Regions from separate parts of the Streptomyces sp. NPDC001137 genome, predicted to be linked through region 1. Evidence: riboswitches for the same ligand, from Rfam matches in the RefSeq annotation. Region 1 holds a riboswitch; the other holds the start of a gene.
What was found. Region 1 has a riboswitch for cyclic di-AMP ahead of ABT254_RS31280 (M23 family metallopeptidase). Riboswitches for the same ligand answer to the same signal wherever they lie in the genome.
Positions count from the first base shown of each region.

Region 2: another riboswitch for cyclic di-AMP. It lies ahead of ABT254_RS03380 (C40 family peptidase); the one in region 1 lies ahead of ABT254_RS31280 (M23 family metallopeptidase).

Region 1 covers NZ_JBEPBA010000019.1:19,878-28,456, reverse strand. Annotated here, with positions in the region: gene ABT254_RS31310 (GTP cyclohydrolase II) at 1-243, opposite strand, end outside; gene ABT254_RS31305 (MarR family winged helix-turn-helix transcriptional regulator) at 378-893, opposite strand; gene ABT254_RS31300 (dihydrofolate reductase family protein) at 987-2,117, shown strand; gene ABT254_RS31295 (alginate lyase family protein) at 2,459-3,580, shown strand; tRNA gene ABT254_RS31290 (tRNA-Met) at 3,690-3,763, shown strand; gene ABT254_RS31285 (PP2C family protein-serine/threonine phosphatase) at 3,871-4,953, shown strand; cyclic di-AMP (ydaO/yuaA leader) riboswitch at 5,218-5,375, shown strand; gene ABT254_RS31280 (M23 family metallopeptidase) at 5,387-6,412, shown strand; gene ABT254_RS31275 (aldo/keto reductase) at 6,521-7,471, shown strand; gene ABT254_RS31270 (PrsW family intramembrane metalloprotease) at 7,484-8,579, opposite strand, start outside.
Region 2 covers NZ_JBEPBA010000002.1:76,117-84,695, reverse strand. Annotated here, with positions in the region: gene ABT254_RS03400 (permease) at 1-501, opposite strand, end outside; gene ABT254_RS03395 (hypothetical protein) at 658-1,416, opposite strand; gene ABT254_RS03390 (LysR family substrate-binding domain-containing protein) at 1,593-2,378, opposite strand; gene ABT254_RS03385 (DUF5997 family protein) at 2,437-2,841, shown strand; cyclic di-AMP (ydaO/yuaA leader) riboswitch at 3,033-3,206, shown strand; gene ABT254_RS03380 (C40 family peptidase) at 3,263-4,825, shown strand; gene ABT254_RS03375 (MFS transporter) at 5,234-6,787, opposite strand; gene ABT254_RS03370 (carbohydrate kinase family protein) at 6,924-7,853, opposite strand; gene ABT254_RS03365 (class II aldolase/adducin family protein) at 7,850-8,536, opposite strand.

The DNA.
Region 1 (8,579 bases):
CCGCAGCTGCGGACCGCAGTCGCAGCGGGCCGAGCCGAACACGTCGCCGGTCAGGCACTCGGAATGCAGGCGGACCAGAGGCGTTGTACCGGGAGCCGGGTCGCCCAGGACAACGGCCACGTGCTCCTGGCCGTCGGTCAGGCCGTGGAAGGTGACCAGTTCGGCGTCGACGCTGTAGCCGTCCTGGAAGCGCAGCGGCACCCGGACGCGGGCGCGCGGGGTGGCGGCGGGGAAGTCGGGCATGCGGGTCTCCGGGGTCGTCCATATCTGCTTCAGTTTTGAAGCAGCTGCATGGTGGGGAACCCTACCCCATGCTTTAAATTTGAAGCAACAGCTTTTCGGGATGCCCCGGGTTTCCGGGCTGCCTCAGGAACCCCTCAGGAACACGGTCCGGAGGAGCGGCGGCGCCAGGGAACCTCATCCGAGGTCGGGCGCTCCTCCTCCCGCTCCAGTGCCTGCACCACTCCCGAGAAGATCTCCTCCAGCTGCTCGACCTGCTGCGGGGTCAGCTGGTCGAAGAGCAGCGAACGCACGGTCTCCACATGCCCGGGCGCCGTCCGCTCCAGAACGGCCATTCCCTCGGCGGTCAGCATGGCGAAGCTGCTGCGCTTGTCCCACTGGCAGTCCTCGCGCCGGATCAGACCGTCCTTCTCCAGCCGGGTCACGGCATACGTCAGCCGGCTGCGTGTGATCTTCGCCCGCTCGGCGAGATCGGTCATGCGCAGCCTGCCGTCCGGCGCCTCGGAGAGGTTGGCCAGGATGGAGTAGTACAGATGCGGCATGCCGGCGTCCTGCTGGAGCTGCCGGTCGATGGCGTCCTCCAGGAGGTGCGTCGCCGCGATGTACGCGCGCCAGGCGCGCTGCTCCTTCTCCGTGAGCCAGCGAGTCGTCATGCCACCAGTGTAGGTTTGTTTCAAACTTTAACCAAGCGTCCAGATCGCAGCCCGTCGTCCCAGCCTGACCGCCGCCGAGAGTGAGCGCATCCGATGCCGTACCCGTACGTCCTGCTGTCCGCCGCCGTCTCCCTCGACGGCTACCTCGACGACACCGGCCCCGAGCGCCTCCTGCTCTCCAGCCCGGCGGACTTCGACCGCGTGGACGAGGTCCGTGCCTCCGTCGACGCGATCCTCGTCGGCGCCGGCACGATCCGCGCCGACAACCCGCGTCTGCTGGTCAACTCGCCCGAGCGCCGCGCCGCCCGCGTGGCGGCCGGACAGCCGGAGTACCCGCTCAAGGTCACGGTCAGCGGCTCCGGCGACCTGGACCCCGACGCCCATTTCTGGCACACGGGCGGCGAAAAGCTCGTCTTCACGACCGACAAGGGCGCCGAGCGCGCCCGCGCCCTCGGTATCGCCGCCGACCTCGTCCCGCTCGGCCCCGACCTCGACTGGCGCCGCCTCCTGGAGCATCTGCACGAGGTACGCGGCGTGCGGCGCCTGATGGTCGAGGGCGGCGGCACGATCCACACCCAGCTCCTCCAGCAGGGCCTCGCCGACGAACTCCAGCTGGTCCTGGCCCCCGTCTTCGTGGGCGACCCGGACGCCCCCCGTCTCTTCGGCCCCGGCGCCTACCAGCCCGGCCGCCTGCGCCTCACGGAAACCCGCCGTATCGAGGACGTGGTCCTCATGCGCTACGAGCCCACGGCCCCCGGCACCGGCCCGCTCCCCACCGCCGCCGACCACCACTGGCTGGCCCTCGCCTGCGACCTCGCGGCCGAGTGCCCGCCCTCGCGCACCGCCTTCAGCGTCGGCGCGGTGATCGTCGCCGCCGACGGCACGGAACTCGCCCGCGGTCACTCCCGCGAGGGCGACGACCCGGTCGTCCACGCCGAGGAGGCGGCCCTGGCCAAACTGGACCCGGCCGACCCGAGGCTGGCCACGGCGACGGTGTACAGCAGCCTGGAACCCTGCGCCCATCGCGCCTCCCGCCCCAAGCCCTGCGCACGACTGATCCTCGACGCGGGGGTACGGCGGGTGGTCACGGCCTGGCGCGAGCCGGACACGTTCGTCGCGGGGGCGGACGGGAGCGGGCTGCTGGCGGGGCGCGGGGTCGAGGTGGTCGTGCTGGAGGAGTACGCGGGGCGGGCAAAGGCGCCGAACGAGCATTTGCTGGGGTGACTTGAGGGGAGTGACTCGGTGGGGGTGACTTGGGGGGTGATCTTTCAGCGCCGGTCGGCATCTCTCAGCCCGTCCGGCGTTTGAGGACGAGGCCGTTCAGGCCGAAGGGGAGTCTGCGGGCGCAGCCCCCAGCACCGCCCACCACACCCCCCGCACCGGCCGATCGGCCCAACAGATCCTGCGCCCAACTCCGCGAACGGCGACGCTGACCGTACCGGCCGGAGGCGATCGCGGAGGTAGAGCCAGTGAGGTCAGTTCCCAGACGTGCGGCGGCAGTTCTCCTCGTCCTCCTGCTGACGGCGCTCGTCGCCTCCTGCGGCACCGACCCGGGCACCCGCACCATGGCGAGGGCGCTGCCCCCGGGCGCACCGTTCACCCACCCCGGTGTCCTCGTCAGCCAGGCCCAGCTGGACGTCGTACGCAAGAACGTCATCGCGGGCAAGCAGCCCTGGCTGCAGGCGTTCCTCGACATGCGGGACAGCAAGTACGGCTCGTACAAGTACACGGCCCAGCCGACCGCGATCGTCAACTGTCCCTGGGGCGGCAAGGGCGCGAAGGGCTGTCTGGAGGAGCGGCAGGACGCCATCGCCGCCTACACGCAGGCCCTCCTGTACAGCGTCACCGGTCAGCGTGAGCACGCCGCCAAGGCCCGGGAGATCATGGACGCCTGGTCGGCGCAGCTGAAGCGGCACACGGCGCAGGACGCCCAGCTGCAGTCCTCCTGGGCCGGGTCGACCTGGGCGCGGGCCGCGGAGATCATCCGGTACGCACCGGGCGCCGGCTGGCCCGCCGACCGGGTACGGCGGTTCGCGGCCATGCTGCGCACCGCCTACCTCCCCGAGGTCACCAGGGACCTTCCCGACTACAACGGCAACTGGGACCTCGCGATGACCGACGCCGCCATCGGGATCGCCGTCTTCACCGACGACCACAAGACCTTCGACGCCGCCGTCAAACGCTTCCGGGGCCTGGTGCCCGACTACTTCTACCTGCGCAAGGACGGCAAGATCCCGCTCACCCCGGCCGGCTCCGACGCCAACACCGTGCAGAAGCTGGAGACGTACTGGTTCAAGGAGACGAAGTTCGAGGACGGGATCGCACAGGAGACCTGCCGCAACTTCAAGCACGTCGGCTACTCCCTCGCCGCCACCGCGCACATCGCCGAGACCGCCTGGCACCAGGGCGTCGACCTGTACGGCGACGTCAAGGACCGGCTGAAGGCGGCCCTCGACTTCCACGCCCGCTACGAGATGGGGGAGAAGCCCCCGCGGTGGCTGTGCGGCGGCAGGGTCGTCGGGAACATGGGCCCCGACCTGGAGGTCGTCCTCAACCACCTGGAGAACCGGCTCGGCACCCCCGTCCCGGCCGCCCACAAGCTGGTCGCGCAGACCCGCCCGGCCGGCACCGACGACCTCTTCGTCTCCTGGGAGACGCTCACCCACGCGGACAACCCGGCCGCCTGACGCGGGCCCCGCGGGCCCTTACGGACACCGGAAAACCCAGGTGAGCGGGGGCGGACGCAAACCCTGGCGCAGACAGCCCCGCGGATGGCGTATGCTGGTTACACAACGACGCGGGGTGGAGCAGCTCGGTAGCTCGCTGGGCTCATAACCCAGAGGTCGCAGGTTCAAATCCTGTCCCCGCTACTCAAGGCTCAGGGCCGGAGTCCAGTCACTGGACTCCGGCCCTGAGTGTTTCCCCCGGTCGGGCCATCCGGCTCGCCCCGCGCCGCCGTCCCGGGAAACCTGGAGCGGTGGAGCACGAGGGGCCGATCTCATACGCACGCACCTTCGTGCGGCTGCTCCCGGCACTGCTGATCGTCGGCGGGGCCTGCTACGACTACCTCACCCCGTCGCGGTTCACGGCGGGCCCCCTCTTCACGGCGGCCCCCCTGGTCGCCGCCCCGCTGTACTCGCGCCGGGGCACCGTCCTCACCGGCGGCGCGACCGTCCTGGTCGTCACCGCGATCCACGCCGAGGTGGGCATCCTCCTCCAGGTCGAGGCGGTGACCGAGCTGGCCACCGTGGCGACGGTCTCGGTGCTGGCCGTCCTCATCAACCTCCTCGTCCGCCGCAGCAGCGAGGAGCTCGCCTCGCAGCGCGAGATCGCCGAGGCCGCCCAGCGCGCCGTGCTGCCCGAGCCCGCCGAGCGGATCGGAGGGTTCGCGATCGCGGCACGGTACGAGGCCGCGCAGGCGGACGCGTCCATCGGCGGCGACCTGTACGCCGTGCAGGACAGCCCGCACGGCGTACGGCTGGTCGTGGGCGACGTACGCGGAAAGGGGATGGGGGCGGTGGCCGCTGTGGCCGTCGTCATCGGGGCCTTCCGGGAGGCCGCCGAGCAGGAGGCCACGCTGGAGGCGGTCGCGCAGCGGCTGGACCGGGCGCTGGAGCGGGAGGCCGCGCGGCGCGCGGGGATCGAGCTGTTCGAGGGGTTCACGACCGCCGTGCTCGCCGAACTCCCGCACGGCGAGGGCGTCGTACGCATCGTCACCCGCGGCCACCCGCCCCCGCTGCTGCTGTGCCCCGACGGCACCGTGCGCACCCTGCACGCCCGCGAGCCCGCTCTGCCGCTCGGCATGGGCGGGCTCGGGAGCCGGCCCGACCGCGCGGAGGAGACGGCGTTCGGCAGCGGGGCCACGCTGCTGCTGTACACCGACGGACTGTCGGAGGCGCGGGACGAGCACGGGGTGTTCTTCGATCCGGCGGAACGACTCGCCGGCCGGGTCTTCCACGACCCCGCCGCGCTGCTCGTCACCCTCGCGCGGGAGGTGCGCAGGCATGCCGATGAGGCCATGACGGACGACATGGCGCTGCTCGCCGTAAGGCGCCCCTGAGCAGGTGCGGCCGGGCGCGACGAGGTGCGGCCGGTTGTGACCGGGTGTGATCGGGCGAACCCCCTCCGCATAACAACTGACAAACCGTCAATGTCCGTGGGATTCCTGAGGCGCGGTCAACTCGCCCGTTTTTCGCCGTTCATGCGCCGTACGTCCAGGTCGGAAAGGTTAATGATCAAGCGGAACACCTTGGAATCGGCACCCCGGGTCTATTAACGTTCGATAACGCAGCGCGGTCGTCCCAGCCGTCACAAGAGGCGGCTCCGTGCGCACGCGCCGAATCCCGCAAGGGAACCGGGGAACCACCACCCTGGGGTGAATCGCGCTGATACAGCCGTGGCAGCACGGCAGGTATACGCGCGTAGGAGACCTTCCTGCTCCGAACCCGTCAGCTAACCCGGTAGGCGAGAAGGAAGGAAAGGAGCACGCCCACGTGGCGTCCAACCCGCCTGCCCCGCAAGCCCCGTTCGTGCCGAGCACCGAGCCCTTCGGCTTCGCCGTCCGACGCACCGACGAGGGCCCCTGGGAGGAGTGGAATCCCACCGAGGACTCCATCGCCCCGGTACGCGGCCGGCACCGCGTCGCCAAGCAGCGCGGCGGGGGACTCGCCCGCAGCTCCACGGTCCTGGGCGTCGGCGTCATAGCCGCCGTCGGCGCGGGCGGCATGGCCAGCGCCAACACCGGCAAGCCGCCGGTGTCGATCTCCATGCCCGATCTCGCCTCCGTGGGCCATGTCTTCGACGGCGGCTCCGACGCCCCCAAGGGCTCCGCGACCGCGCTCAGCGATGTCGCCACCACCTCCGAGGGCAGCGCACAGGGTGCCAAGGGCGCCGGTGAGGCACTGCGCGACCGGATCATGGCGCAGGCCGAGTCGCAGCAGGTCCAGATCGACAGCAAGAGCCAGGCGGCCACCGAGGCGGCCCTCGCCAAGCAGATCGACGAAGCCGCCGCCGAGGCCGAGAAGGAGGCCGCGGCCAAGGCCGCCGCCGCGAAGGAGAAGGCGGAGGCGGACGCCAAGAAGGCCGCCGAGGCCGCGAAGCTCGCCGAGCTGGCCAAGCAGTTCAAGCTGCCGGTCGTGTCGTACACGATCACCGGCACCTTCGGTCAGGCCGGCTCCATGTGGTCCTCCGGCTACCACACGGGCCTCGACTTCGCCGCGCCCACGGGCACGCTCATCAAGGCCATCCACTCCGGCACCATCACACAGGCCGGCTGGGCGGGCTCGTACGGCTACCGCACGATCCTCACCCTCGACGACGGCACCGAGCTCTGGTTCTGCCACCAGTCGTCGATCAGCGTCAGCGTCGGCCAGAAGGTCAGCACGGGTGACGTCATCGGCCGCATCGGCGCCACCGGCAACGTGACCGGCCCGCACCTGCACCTCGAGGTCCACCTCGACGGCAATGCCACCGGCATCGACCCGATGACGTGGCTGCGCAGCAAGGGCCTCAACCCCTGACACCCGTACGCTCTCCGTCCGTACCCGGAGTGCCGTAGTCCGCTTGTTTACGGGATCTTTGCGCCCACTGCGGAAGAGCGGCCTCCTGGGCGGGCGTTGACGTAGACCATGACTTCTCCTTCTCTGCGCAAGCTGGGCTCCTCCGGCCTCGAGGTCTTCCCGCTCTCCCTCGGCGGCAACGTCTTCGGCTGGACCGCCGACGAGGCCACCTCCTTCGACGTGCTCGACGCGTACACGGCCGCCGGCGGCAACTTCGTCGACACCGCCGACTCCTATTCGTCGTGGGTCGACGGCAACCAGGGCGGCGAGTCCGAGACGATCATCGGCAAGTGGGTCAGGGCGCGCGGCAACCGCGACGACGTGGTCATCGCGACCAAGGTCAGCCAGCACCCAGAGTTCCAGGGCCTGTCCGCCGCGAACATCAAGGCCGCGGCCGAGGCGTCCCTGCGGCGCCTCGACACCGACTACATCGACCTCTACTACACCCACTTCGACAAGCCCGAGGTGCCGGTCGAGGAGATCATCGGCGCGCTCGACGAGCTGGTGAAGGCGGGCAAGGTCCGGCACATCGCCGCGTCCAACATCTCGCCCGACCGGCTCCGCGCCTCCCTGGAGTTCTCCGACCGCGAGGGCCTTGCCAAGTACGTGGCCCTGCAGCCGCACTACAACCTGGTCTCCCGCGACACGTACGAGGGCGAGCTGCAGGAAGTGGCCGCGCGCTACGGTCTGGCCGCCGTCCCGTACTTCTCCCTCGCCTCCGGCTTCCTCACCGGCAAGTACCGGCCCGGCGCGACGGTCGACAGCCCGCGGGCGGGCGGCGCGGCCAAGCACCTGGAGTCCGAGCGGGGGCAGCGGGTCCTGACCGCCCTCGACGAGATCGCCCAGGCCCATGACGCCCCGGTCGCCACGGTCGCCCTGGCCTGGCTCGCGGCCCAGCCGACGGTCGCCGCCCCGATCGCCTCCGCGCGGACGGTGGAGCAGCTCCCGGCGCTGCTCGCGGTGGGCGAACTGACGCTCACCGACACCGAGGTCGCCCGCCTGACGGAAGCGTCGGCCTGACCGCCTCGGGTCCTACGACCGGTACGGGTTGTACGCGGGATTCGGCACCGCCGGGTACCCGTACGCCCCGTACACCGGCCAGGGCGGCGCCGCCACCGGCACCGGGGGCGCCGTCATCCGTGCCGCGTGGTCCAGCGCCGGGCGGGCCACCTCCCGGCGCCGCCACAGCTCGTACAGCAACTCGCGTTCCCTGACGACGAAGTCGGCACCGGCGCGGCCACGGCGCCCCCGGTGCCGCAAGAAGGCCAGGGAGGTCGCGTACGCCTCGTACTGGGCGACCTCGCGTGCGGCGGGCTTGCCGAGGTGGCGGGCGGCGTGTTCGCGGGCCAGCCGGCGTGCCCGCATCGAACCGAGGGCATAGGGCTCGGCGGGGGTGAGCCAGCCCGCGACGGCGTAGGCGGGCAGTTCCTCTCGCACGGTGCGCAGTTCGCGCTGGCGGGTCCAGATCACCAGCCAGGTCAGCAGGCCGAACGCGGGGACCATGAAGGCCGCGTACACCGCGAAGAAGCCGTACTCGCCGAAGTCCGAGGAGCCGTTCCAGATCGCGTGCATGCTCATCGCGAGCAGCAGGCCGAAGAGCGGGACGAGGACCCGCCGCAGGTGCTGGCGCTCCGCGGAGAGCGCGGCGATGCCGAAGCCGATGCCGGTGAGCACGGTGAACAGCGGGTGCGCGAACGGGGACATGATGATGCGCACGAAGAACGTCGCCGCGGTGACGGAGGCGATGCCGCGGTCGCCGTTGAGCTGGTCGGTGCCGAAGGCGGTGCCCAGGTAGAGGATGTTCTCGGTGAACGCGAAGCCGGTGGCGGTGACCCCGGCTATCACCACCCCGTCGACGATCCCGGTGAAGTCCCGTCTGCGGAACAGGAAGACGAGCAGCACGGCGGCCGCCTTCGAGGACTCCTCGACTATGGGCGCTATGACGGTCGCGCCGAGGGTGTCCGCGCTGGACGGGTCGGCGGTCGCCGTCGCTATCCACTTCGTGGCGAAGCTGTTGGCGACGATCGCTATCAGCGCCGCCGCACAGGCCCCCCAGGCGAAGGCGAACAGCAGGTTGCGCCAGGGGCCGGGGGCGACGCGGTCCAGCCAGCGGAACGCGGCTATGAGA
Region 2 (8,579 bases), on a different contig from region 1:
GTTTCCCGGGAAGGCGACGGCCGTGGCGGTGAGCACGATCGGGTTGATGGCGGGGGCGGAGAGGAGGAAGGCGAACGCGGCGGACGGAGTGACACCACGGCGGATCAGGCTGTTCGCGACCGGCACCGAGGCGCACTCGCAGCCCGGCAGGACAACGCCCGCGACGCCGGCGACCGGGACGGCGAGTGCGGGCCTGCGGGGCAGGATCCGGGTGAACAGGTCGGCCGGGACGAACGCGTTGATCGCCCCCGACAGGACCGTGCCCAGGAGGAGGAAGGGCAGCGCCTGGACGGTGATGGCCAGACAGACCGTGCGCCAGGCCGCGACGGCGGGCTGGTTCAGCCATCCGACGCCGGTGAGGGAGAGGACCGCCACCGAGCCGGCGGCGGTGACGATGACGAGGGGCAGGGGCCGTCCGGTGACCCGGCGCCCCCGATGGCCGGCCGGCGCGACGAGCGCCGCTTGCTCCGCCACACCAACCAGTTCATCCGCTTTATTCATATTTACTCCGGATGTCGGATTTCGTGGCGAAGATAAGCCAGGATCACCCCCCTCACCGTGCGCACACGCCGCCGCGGGCGGATGAATGAACGGGACCGGCCGGAGCCGGGCGGCACCCCGCGGCTCTGACCGGCCTCGGAGGGGTGCCGACCGCACTCACCCGACCGCGACGTGATCGTCCGGGCAGGGACGCTCGACCCCCGCCGCCGGCGACTCCGCCCGCCGGGCCGGGAGGAGGGGCCGGGCGGTCGCCCGCTTGCGGCCGCGTTCGTGGAACAGCGCCAGGACGATCGCGGTGCCGACCGCGATCAGGTGCTCGCGACCGGCCAGATTGGGTACGGCGATCGACTCCCACACCATCGACCCGCCGGTGAGGGCGAACACGACGGGAGCGCGCCGGACGACGGCGAGATAGGTGAAGAGGCCCACGACGGCGGCAGAGGGTCCGGTGTCCAGCACCTGCCCGATCCCGGGCGGCAGACCCAGCCCGCCCCAGCCCGGGCCGAGCGCGAGCATGACGCGCACCATGAGGGTGCCGGCAAGGGTGGTCGCGTACGAGATGACGAGCGTCCTGGCCCGGCCGAGAGTCAGCTCGGCGAGGGCGAACGCGAGGAACAGGCTCGTGATCCCGCCCCACACGGGCAGGTCCAGGGCCGGGACATACAGCGACACCGGCGTCCGCAGCAGGGCCAGCCACAACGGCAGGTCGCCCCTGACCCCGCCGAGCAGCCGCACCACCACCGCACCGGCCGGCCGCTGTGCCAGCGCATGGAAGAAGATGACGCCGAAGGCGGCCAGGAACGCCAGGAACAGTGCGGGCAGCCCACGCCGTCTGAGCTGCCGTACCGGATCGACGACGATCGCCTGCCACTCGCCGCGCAGCGTGCGCCCGACGAACGCCGCCACCCGCCACAGCCCACCGCGCGGCCGGCGGTATCCACGGCCGGCCGGGTCGCCCCACGGTCCGCGGTCGGGCAGCCGGTCCGCGGCGGCGCCTGCGCGCCGCACCCCCTTGCGAAGCAAAACTCCCCCGCCTCCCGTCCATCGCCCCACCGGATGGTCGGAACGGGGCGAGGCCACCCCGGGGGAGGCTAGGCCCGGCGGCGGGGCTTCCTTCGCTTGGCGCCCTGGGAGACGTCGGAACCGGCCCTCGGGTTGCGCCCCGCCGACTTCCCGGCCGTCTTCCCGGTCGTCTTCCCCGCCGCCGGCTTGCGCCGGGCAGCGGCCGCGCCGCCCGCCTTGCCCTTCGTTTCCGGTGCCGGCGCCCTGCGGCCGCGGGAGCTGTTGACCGTGCGGCCGCGGACGATTCCGATGAAGTCCTCGACCAGGTCCGTGGTCGCCTCCTCGGGCCAGGCCAGGGCGACGCTCGACTCGGGGGCGTCGACCAGCGGCCGGTACGTGAGGTCCTTGCGGTGGTACAGACGGGCCAGCGACTGGGGGACGACCAGGAGGCCGACGCCCGCCGCGACGAGTTCCACGGCGTCCTCGGTGGTGGCGGGGCGTTCGAAGGCGGGCTCGCCCGGCGGCCGCTCCCAGTCGAAGACGTCGTCGAGGGGGTGGAAGACGACCTCGTCCGCGAGGTCCGCCACGGTCACCTCGTCCGCCGCCGTGATCACGTGGTCCTTGGGGACGACGACGACCGTCGTCTCGGTGTACAGGGGGATCGCGCTGAAGAACGTACGGTCGACCGGCAGCCGTACGAGTCCCGCGTCGGCCCCGCCGGCCCGCAGCACGCCGGATGCCTCGGCGGCCGGTACGGCGAGGAGGCTCAGCGGGATGTCGGGCAGGCGCTCGTTCCAGATCCGCGCCCACTTGGCGGGCGTCGCCCCCGGGACGTACGCGAGCCGGAACGCCTGGGATTCTTCGGAGCCTGTCACCAGGCCAGGCTACCGGCCGTGGTCGGAGGTCTCGAACACGCTCGATACCCTGGACGGCATGAAGTCGCACCAGAGCACCCAGACGATGAAGCCCGCGACCGCGGCGAAGAAGCTGGGTGTGTACCTCGAGGCCACCCCCGCCGAGTTCCGGGAGGGTGTCGTCTCACGAGCCGAGCTCGACCAGCTCCAGGCCGAGCCGCCCGAGTGGCTGCGCGAGCTGCGAGCGAACGGCCCACACCCCCGTCCGGTGGTCGCGGCGAAGCTGGGTGTCTCCATCGCGGGTCTGGCCCGCGGCGGGATCACCGAGGCGCTCACCACCGAGCAGATCGAGACCCTGAAGCAGGAACAGCCCGAGTGGCTGCAGAAGGAGCGCGCCACCCAGGCCGAGGTCCGCAAGGAGGCGGCGCGCATCAAGAAGCGCAACGCCGAGCGCGAGGCCCACGGCGACGGTCCGCGGCCCTGACCCGACCTGTTCGCGACGGACGGTTGCCGTCCGGATCCACTGCGTGCACAACGCACGGATCTGACGGCCCGTCACGACGAAGGTCACAAAAGCGTATCGGACATTCCGGCCTTCAACCTTCACACGAGCCGCACAAGTTGGCTAGCGTGGCTCCAGGCCGCACGAGTTCCTCCGGCGAACCCCGCCGGGACGCGCGGCCTCCGCCGAATCCGGTGCGCCCCCGTGGCAGCCGGAACCGGGGACCCAACCGAACGACGGGGTGAATCGGCCAACTGCCCGCCCAGGCAGGGGCCGTAGGGCATGCCTTCCGGAACCGACCGCCCGAACCCGACAGCTAACTCGGTAGGCGGAGTACGGAAGGAGTACGGCTCCCATGGCGCCGGATCGACCATCGCGCACCGGAGGCCTCGGGCTTCCCGGTATGCGCAATTCCGCTCTCGCGACCGCCGCCCTCACCTCGGTGGCGCTGTTCTCGCAGACCGCCGACGCCGCACCGACGACGGGTGACGAGGGCCCCAGCCGCGAAGCCGTCCGGCAGCGGGTGAGCAGCCTCTACGACCAGGCCGAGTCCGACACCGGCAACTTCAACTTCACCCGCGCCCAGTTGATGGGAGCGCGGCCGCCCGCCGCCCCGCCCCGCGACCGCGGCCGCTCGGATCCGGCACTCGACTCGGTGTCCCGGCGGTGGTTCGACGGAGCGCGTGCGTCTCTGGGCCCGACGGTTCCTGCGGTGCTGCCGGCCGACCGTATGCCGGCCCCCCAGGCGGAGCCCCGGCCCGCGCGTCCGGCGGACAGCCGCAGCGCCGCCGATGAGCTGGGGGCGAGCGGCCGGCCCGTGGCCGAACTGCCCTCTGCGGAGTCCCGCAGGCCGGTGGCCGAGCTGACCGCCGGCCCCACGGCCGCGCTCCCGGCAATTCCGCAGCCCCGCCAGGAGGCCGCGCCCGCCCTGCCCGCGGCGGCCCCCGAGTCGAAGCAGTCCTCCCTGCGCAGGTCCAAGGAGCAGAACCAGCGCAAGATCGCGGCGGCCAGCGAGCTGCTGTACCGGTACACCGCCCGGCAGACCTCCGCACCGCGCCCGGCCGCCCAGGCCCTGCCGTCCCAGCTGCCCTGGCAGGACCAGGGGGACCAGACCCTCCGGGCGAACGAGGAGGCGTGGCGGCTGCAGCAGCCGACGGTCCTCGACACGGGCGTCCCCCCGGCCGGCGGGCAGCTCATGCAGCCGTCCGTGCTCGACACCGGCATGTACCAGACCGGTGAACAGCGCATGCAGCCGTCCGTGCTGGACACCGGCGTACCCGCGGTCGCGGAGCAGCGCATGCAGCCGTCCGTGCTCGACACGGGCGTAACCCCCGCCACGGATTGGCGTGCGCAGCCTTCCGCGCTCGACGCCGGCACACCCACGGCCGAGGAGTGGCGCACCCAGCCGTCCGTGCTCGACACGGGCGTAACCCCCGCCACGGATTGGCGTGCGCAGCCTTCCGTGCTCGACGCCGGCACACCCACGGCCGAGGAGTGGCGCACCCAGCCATCCGTCCTCGACACCGGCGGCATACCCCAGGCCGGAGGCTGGACCATGCAGCCGTCCGTGCTCGACACGGGGGTGCCCGCCGCCGGCAGCTCAGCCGTCACCAAGGCCGACAGGGCGATCGACTTCGCCCGTGCCCAGATCGGCAGACCGTGCCTGTGGGGTGCGGTCGGGCCGGAGTCGTACGACAACGCCGGGCTCACCCAGGCCGCCTGGCGGGCCGCCGGGGTCACCCTGCCGCGCACCACGTACGAGCAGGCGAGCGCCGGCACCGTGATTCCCCTTGCCGAGAGCCGCCCCGGAGACCTGATCTTCTTCAACGACAACTTCAGCCACGTCGGCATCTGCACCGGCAACGGCTTGATGATTCACGCCCCCGGCCCGGGCGCGGTCATCCGCGAGGACCCGGTCCACTACGCCGGTGAAGCCGCGGTCCGTATCGCCGTACGTCCCGCGTGAGGTCAGGAACACCGGTCGGGGCGTGACACCGACAGCTCGATGAACAGCGAGGCCGCCGACGGAAGTCGGCGGCCTCCTTGTTGTTCGGGCTGGGCCGTCCGAGGTCGCCGTCGCGTTCGACGGGCGTCGAGAAGATCCACCGCAAGCTCGGCACCCGCGACCGCATGAGCACGGTCCTGCGGGCGCAGCAGCTCGGGTTGGTGCCCACGCCGTGCCCCCTGGCGGCGTCGACGAAGGGCTCTTCCGGGTCGCTGCCGTGCGGATAGGTGCAGTGGCCGACCGTGTCGAGTGCCGTGTCGCCGCTGCTCAGCAGTGCCGCACGCCAGGCCGTGACACGGGCGTCGAAGGCGGCGACAGTCGCTGCCGTGTCCCCGCCGACGGCGTAGTCGTCCCTGGTGCCGAGGAGCGTCAGCCCGGGCCGGGTCCCATTCCGCCCTTGAGTCGTTCCAGGTCGGAGGGGCGGACCTGGATGACGACCAGGGCGATCAGGGCGGCGACAACGGTGAAGATCGCCGCCATGATGAAGGCCGCCGAGATACCGGACGTGAGCACGTGGTCGGACCAGGGGCTCGGGAGCTGACCGGTGTGCTTGAAGCGCAGGCGTTCGGCCGGGGTGGCCTGGGCCAGGAAGCGCGGTATCTGCTTGTGGGCCTCGTTGGTGCTGGCGGTGCCGAACATGGTGACCAGGATGGACAGGCCGAGTGAACCGCCCACCTGCTGGGTGGCGTTGAGGAGCCCGGAGGCCGCGCCGGTCTCCTCGACGGAGACGTTCGAGAGTGCCATGAGGGTGAGCGAGACGAACTCCATGCCCATGCCCAGGCTGAAGACGAGGATCGGGCCGAGAATGCTGCCCGCATAGGTGGAGTGGACGTCGGTCAGGGTCAGCCAGGCCAGGCCGGCCGCCGCGAGGATCGCTCCCACCACCATGAACGGCTTGGGGCCGAAGGTGGGCAGGAACCGGGAGGCCAGCCCGGCACCGAAGGCGATGACCGCACTGACCGGAAGGAAGGCGAACCCGGTGGCCAGTGGGCTGAAGCCCAGCACGTTCTGCACGAAGAGCGTGAGGAAGAAGAACATGCCGAAGATCGCGGCGGCGAGGCTGAGCATGATGCCGTAGGTGCCGGCGCGGTTGCGGTCGGCGAACATGTGCAGCGGTGTGATCGGCTGGCTGGAACGCCGCTCGATCAGGATGAACGCCGTGAGGACGACGACGGCCGCACCGAACGAGGCCAGCGTGAGCGCGTCCCGCCAGCCGTCCTGCGCCGCTCTGATGAAGCCGTACACCAGCAGCACCATGCCCAGGGTGGACGTCAGCGCGCCGGCGAGGTCGAAGTGGCCCGGATGGCGTTCGGACTCCTTGATCCAGCGGGGCGTGGCGAGGGCGATGAGCACCGCGATGGGGACGTTCACGAAGAGCACCCAGCGCCAGTTCAGCCACTCGACGATGACCCCGCCCGCGAGCAGCCCGATGGCACCGCCGCCCGCCGAGACCCCGGCGAACACCCCGAAGGCGCGGTTGCGTTCCGGACCCTCGCGGAAGGTCGTGCTGATCAGGGCGAGGGCCGTCGGGGACGCGATGGCGCCGCCGACGCCCTGGAGCGCGCGTGCGGCCAGCAGCTGGCCGGAGTTCTGCGCGAGCCCGCCCAGCAGGGAGGCCAGCGCGAACAGCAGCACCCCGAAGATGAACATGCGCCGCCTGCCGAGGATGTCCCCGGTGCGGCCACCGAGCAGCAGCAGGCCGCCGAAGGTCAGGGTGTAGGCGTTGACCACCCAGGACAGGCTGGTGGTGGAGAAGTCCAGCGCGGTCTGGATGTGCGGCAGCGCGATGTTCACGATGGTGATGTCCAGGACCACCATCAGCTGGCAGGACGCGATGACCAGCAGCGCCACGCCGTTTCCGCCGCCGCCCGGTTCGCGGGTGGCGGCCTGTGATGCGGAGGTGGGCTGGGGGCTGCTGCTCATGGCGTGTCGCACTCGGCATCAGTGAACGGTTCCGTCCACTGCGGCGTCTACCGTTCGACCGTACGCCCCTGTCGTGACCGTCACCACTTGATTGACTCGGTGACGGTTTACACCGTTTCAGCGGGAGTCGAGCGGCTCACGAGCGGGTTTTGTGGGTCATGGCGAACTCGTCGGCCTCCGGCAGGTCGAACTCCCCGTGGTCGCTGCCCAGCCCCTGCGCCACCAGTGCGGCCGCGGCGTTGCCCAGTACGGCGGCCTCGCGCGGGGTGCGGCCGAGGCCGATGCCGCGTATGAAGCCTGCCGAGAACGCGTCACCGCAGCCGGTCGTGTCGACGACGTCGACCTCGAAGGCGGGGACCGTCTCCGTGCCCTCCGCGGTCACCAGGAGCGCGCCGTAGCCGCCGCGGGTGACCGCGACGAGGCCGGCCCCGGCGGCGAGGAACTTCTTCGCGCCGGTCACGAGGTCCTGCTCCTCGCTGAAGCCGAGGACCTGGTCGTCGTTGGGGAGCAGGTGGTCGACATACGGGAGCAGCGGTTCGATCTGGTCGAAGGTGCCGAGCTCACCGGGGGCGAGAAGGTCCACGGAGGTGACCACGTCGTGTTCCTTGGCGTGCGCCAGGATGCGCGCGGCGACGTCGGCTCCGATCAGCTCGGGGCCGCCGAGGTGGAGGTGGCCGGCCTCGGCCACCGCGTCCCAGGGCACGTCGTCGAGGCCGTAGGTGATGTTGGCGCCGAGCAGATGGAGCGAGGGGCGGTCGCCGTTGGGGCGGATGGGCAGGACGCTCGCCGAGGTCGAGGTGTCGGTGCGGCGGACGAGCAGCCCGGTGTCGATGCCTGCCCTGTTGAGGAGCTGGACGAGCAGGTCGCCGGTCGGGTCGGTGCCGATCGCACCGGCGGTGCGTACCGAGGCGCCCAGTTTGGCGAGCGTGAGGGCGGTGCCGCCTGCCGTCCCGGCGGCGGTCATCCGGATGTCGTCGACGAGGGTCGCGCCCTGGCCCTCGGGTATCTCCTCCACCGGCCGTACCAGTACGTCCAGCACGTGCACGCCCATCGTGACGACCTTCATCGCTCTTCCTCCTGCGCCGGTGGTACGGGGTGGGTGGTGCCGTAGTTGCGGGCGATCGCGGCCTCGATGACCGCGAGTTGCTGCTGTTCGTCGAGGACGCGGGGCGGTCCGAGCGCGGCCGCGTGCTGGTAGACGCCGCACGCCCACTCCAGCAGCAGGGCGTGCTCGACCGCCTTGTCGAGGGTCGGCGCGTGGGTGAGGGCGCCGTGGTTGGCCATCAGTGCGGCGCTGCGGCCCTCCAGCGCGGCGAGCACCGACTCGGCGAGTTCGGGGGTGCCGAAGGTGGCGTACGGTGCGACGCGGACGGTGCCGCCGAGAGCGAGCAACTGGTAGTGGACACAGGGCAGTTCGTCGAGAACCAGGGAGAGCGCGGTGGCCATCGGGGCGTGGGTGTGGACGACCGCGCCGGTGCCGTAGCGCCGGTAGACGCCGAGGTGCAGGTCGAGCTCCGAGGTCGGCTCCAGGGTTCCGCCGACGATGTTCCCGTCCAGGTCGACCACCGTCACCTGATCCTCGGTGAGTTCGGCGAGCACCGCCCCGGTCGCGGTGATCGCGACCCGCTCCCCCACCCGCACGCTCACGTTTCCGGCCGTACCGATGAGCAGGCCCTCGGCCCCCAGCCGGCGGCAGGCGTCCGCCACGGCGGCCCGCTCCCGCCCGAGCGCCGCGCTTGAGTCGGTCATGTGCGGGACCGTAACCTAAACATGAAACAAAGTCACGTTCAGG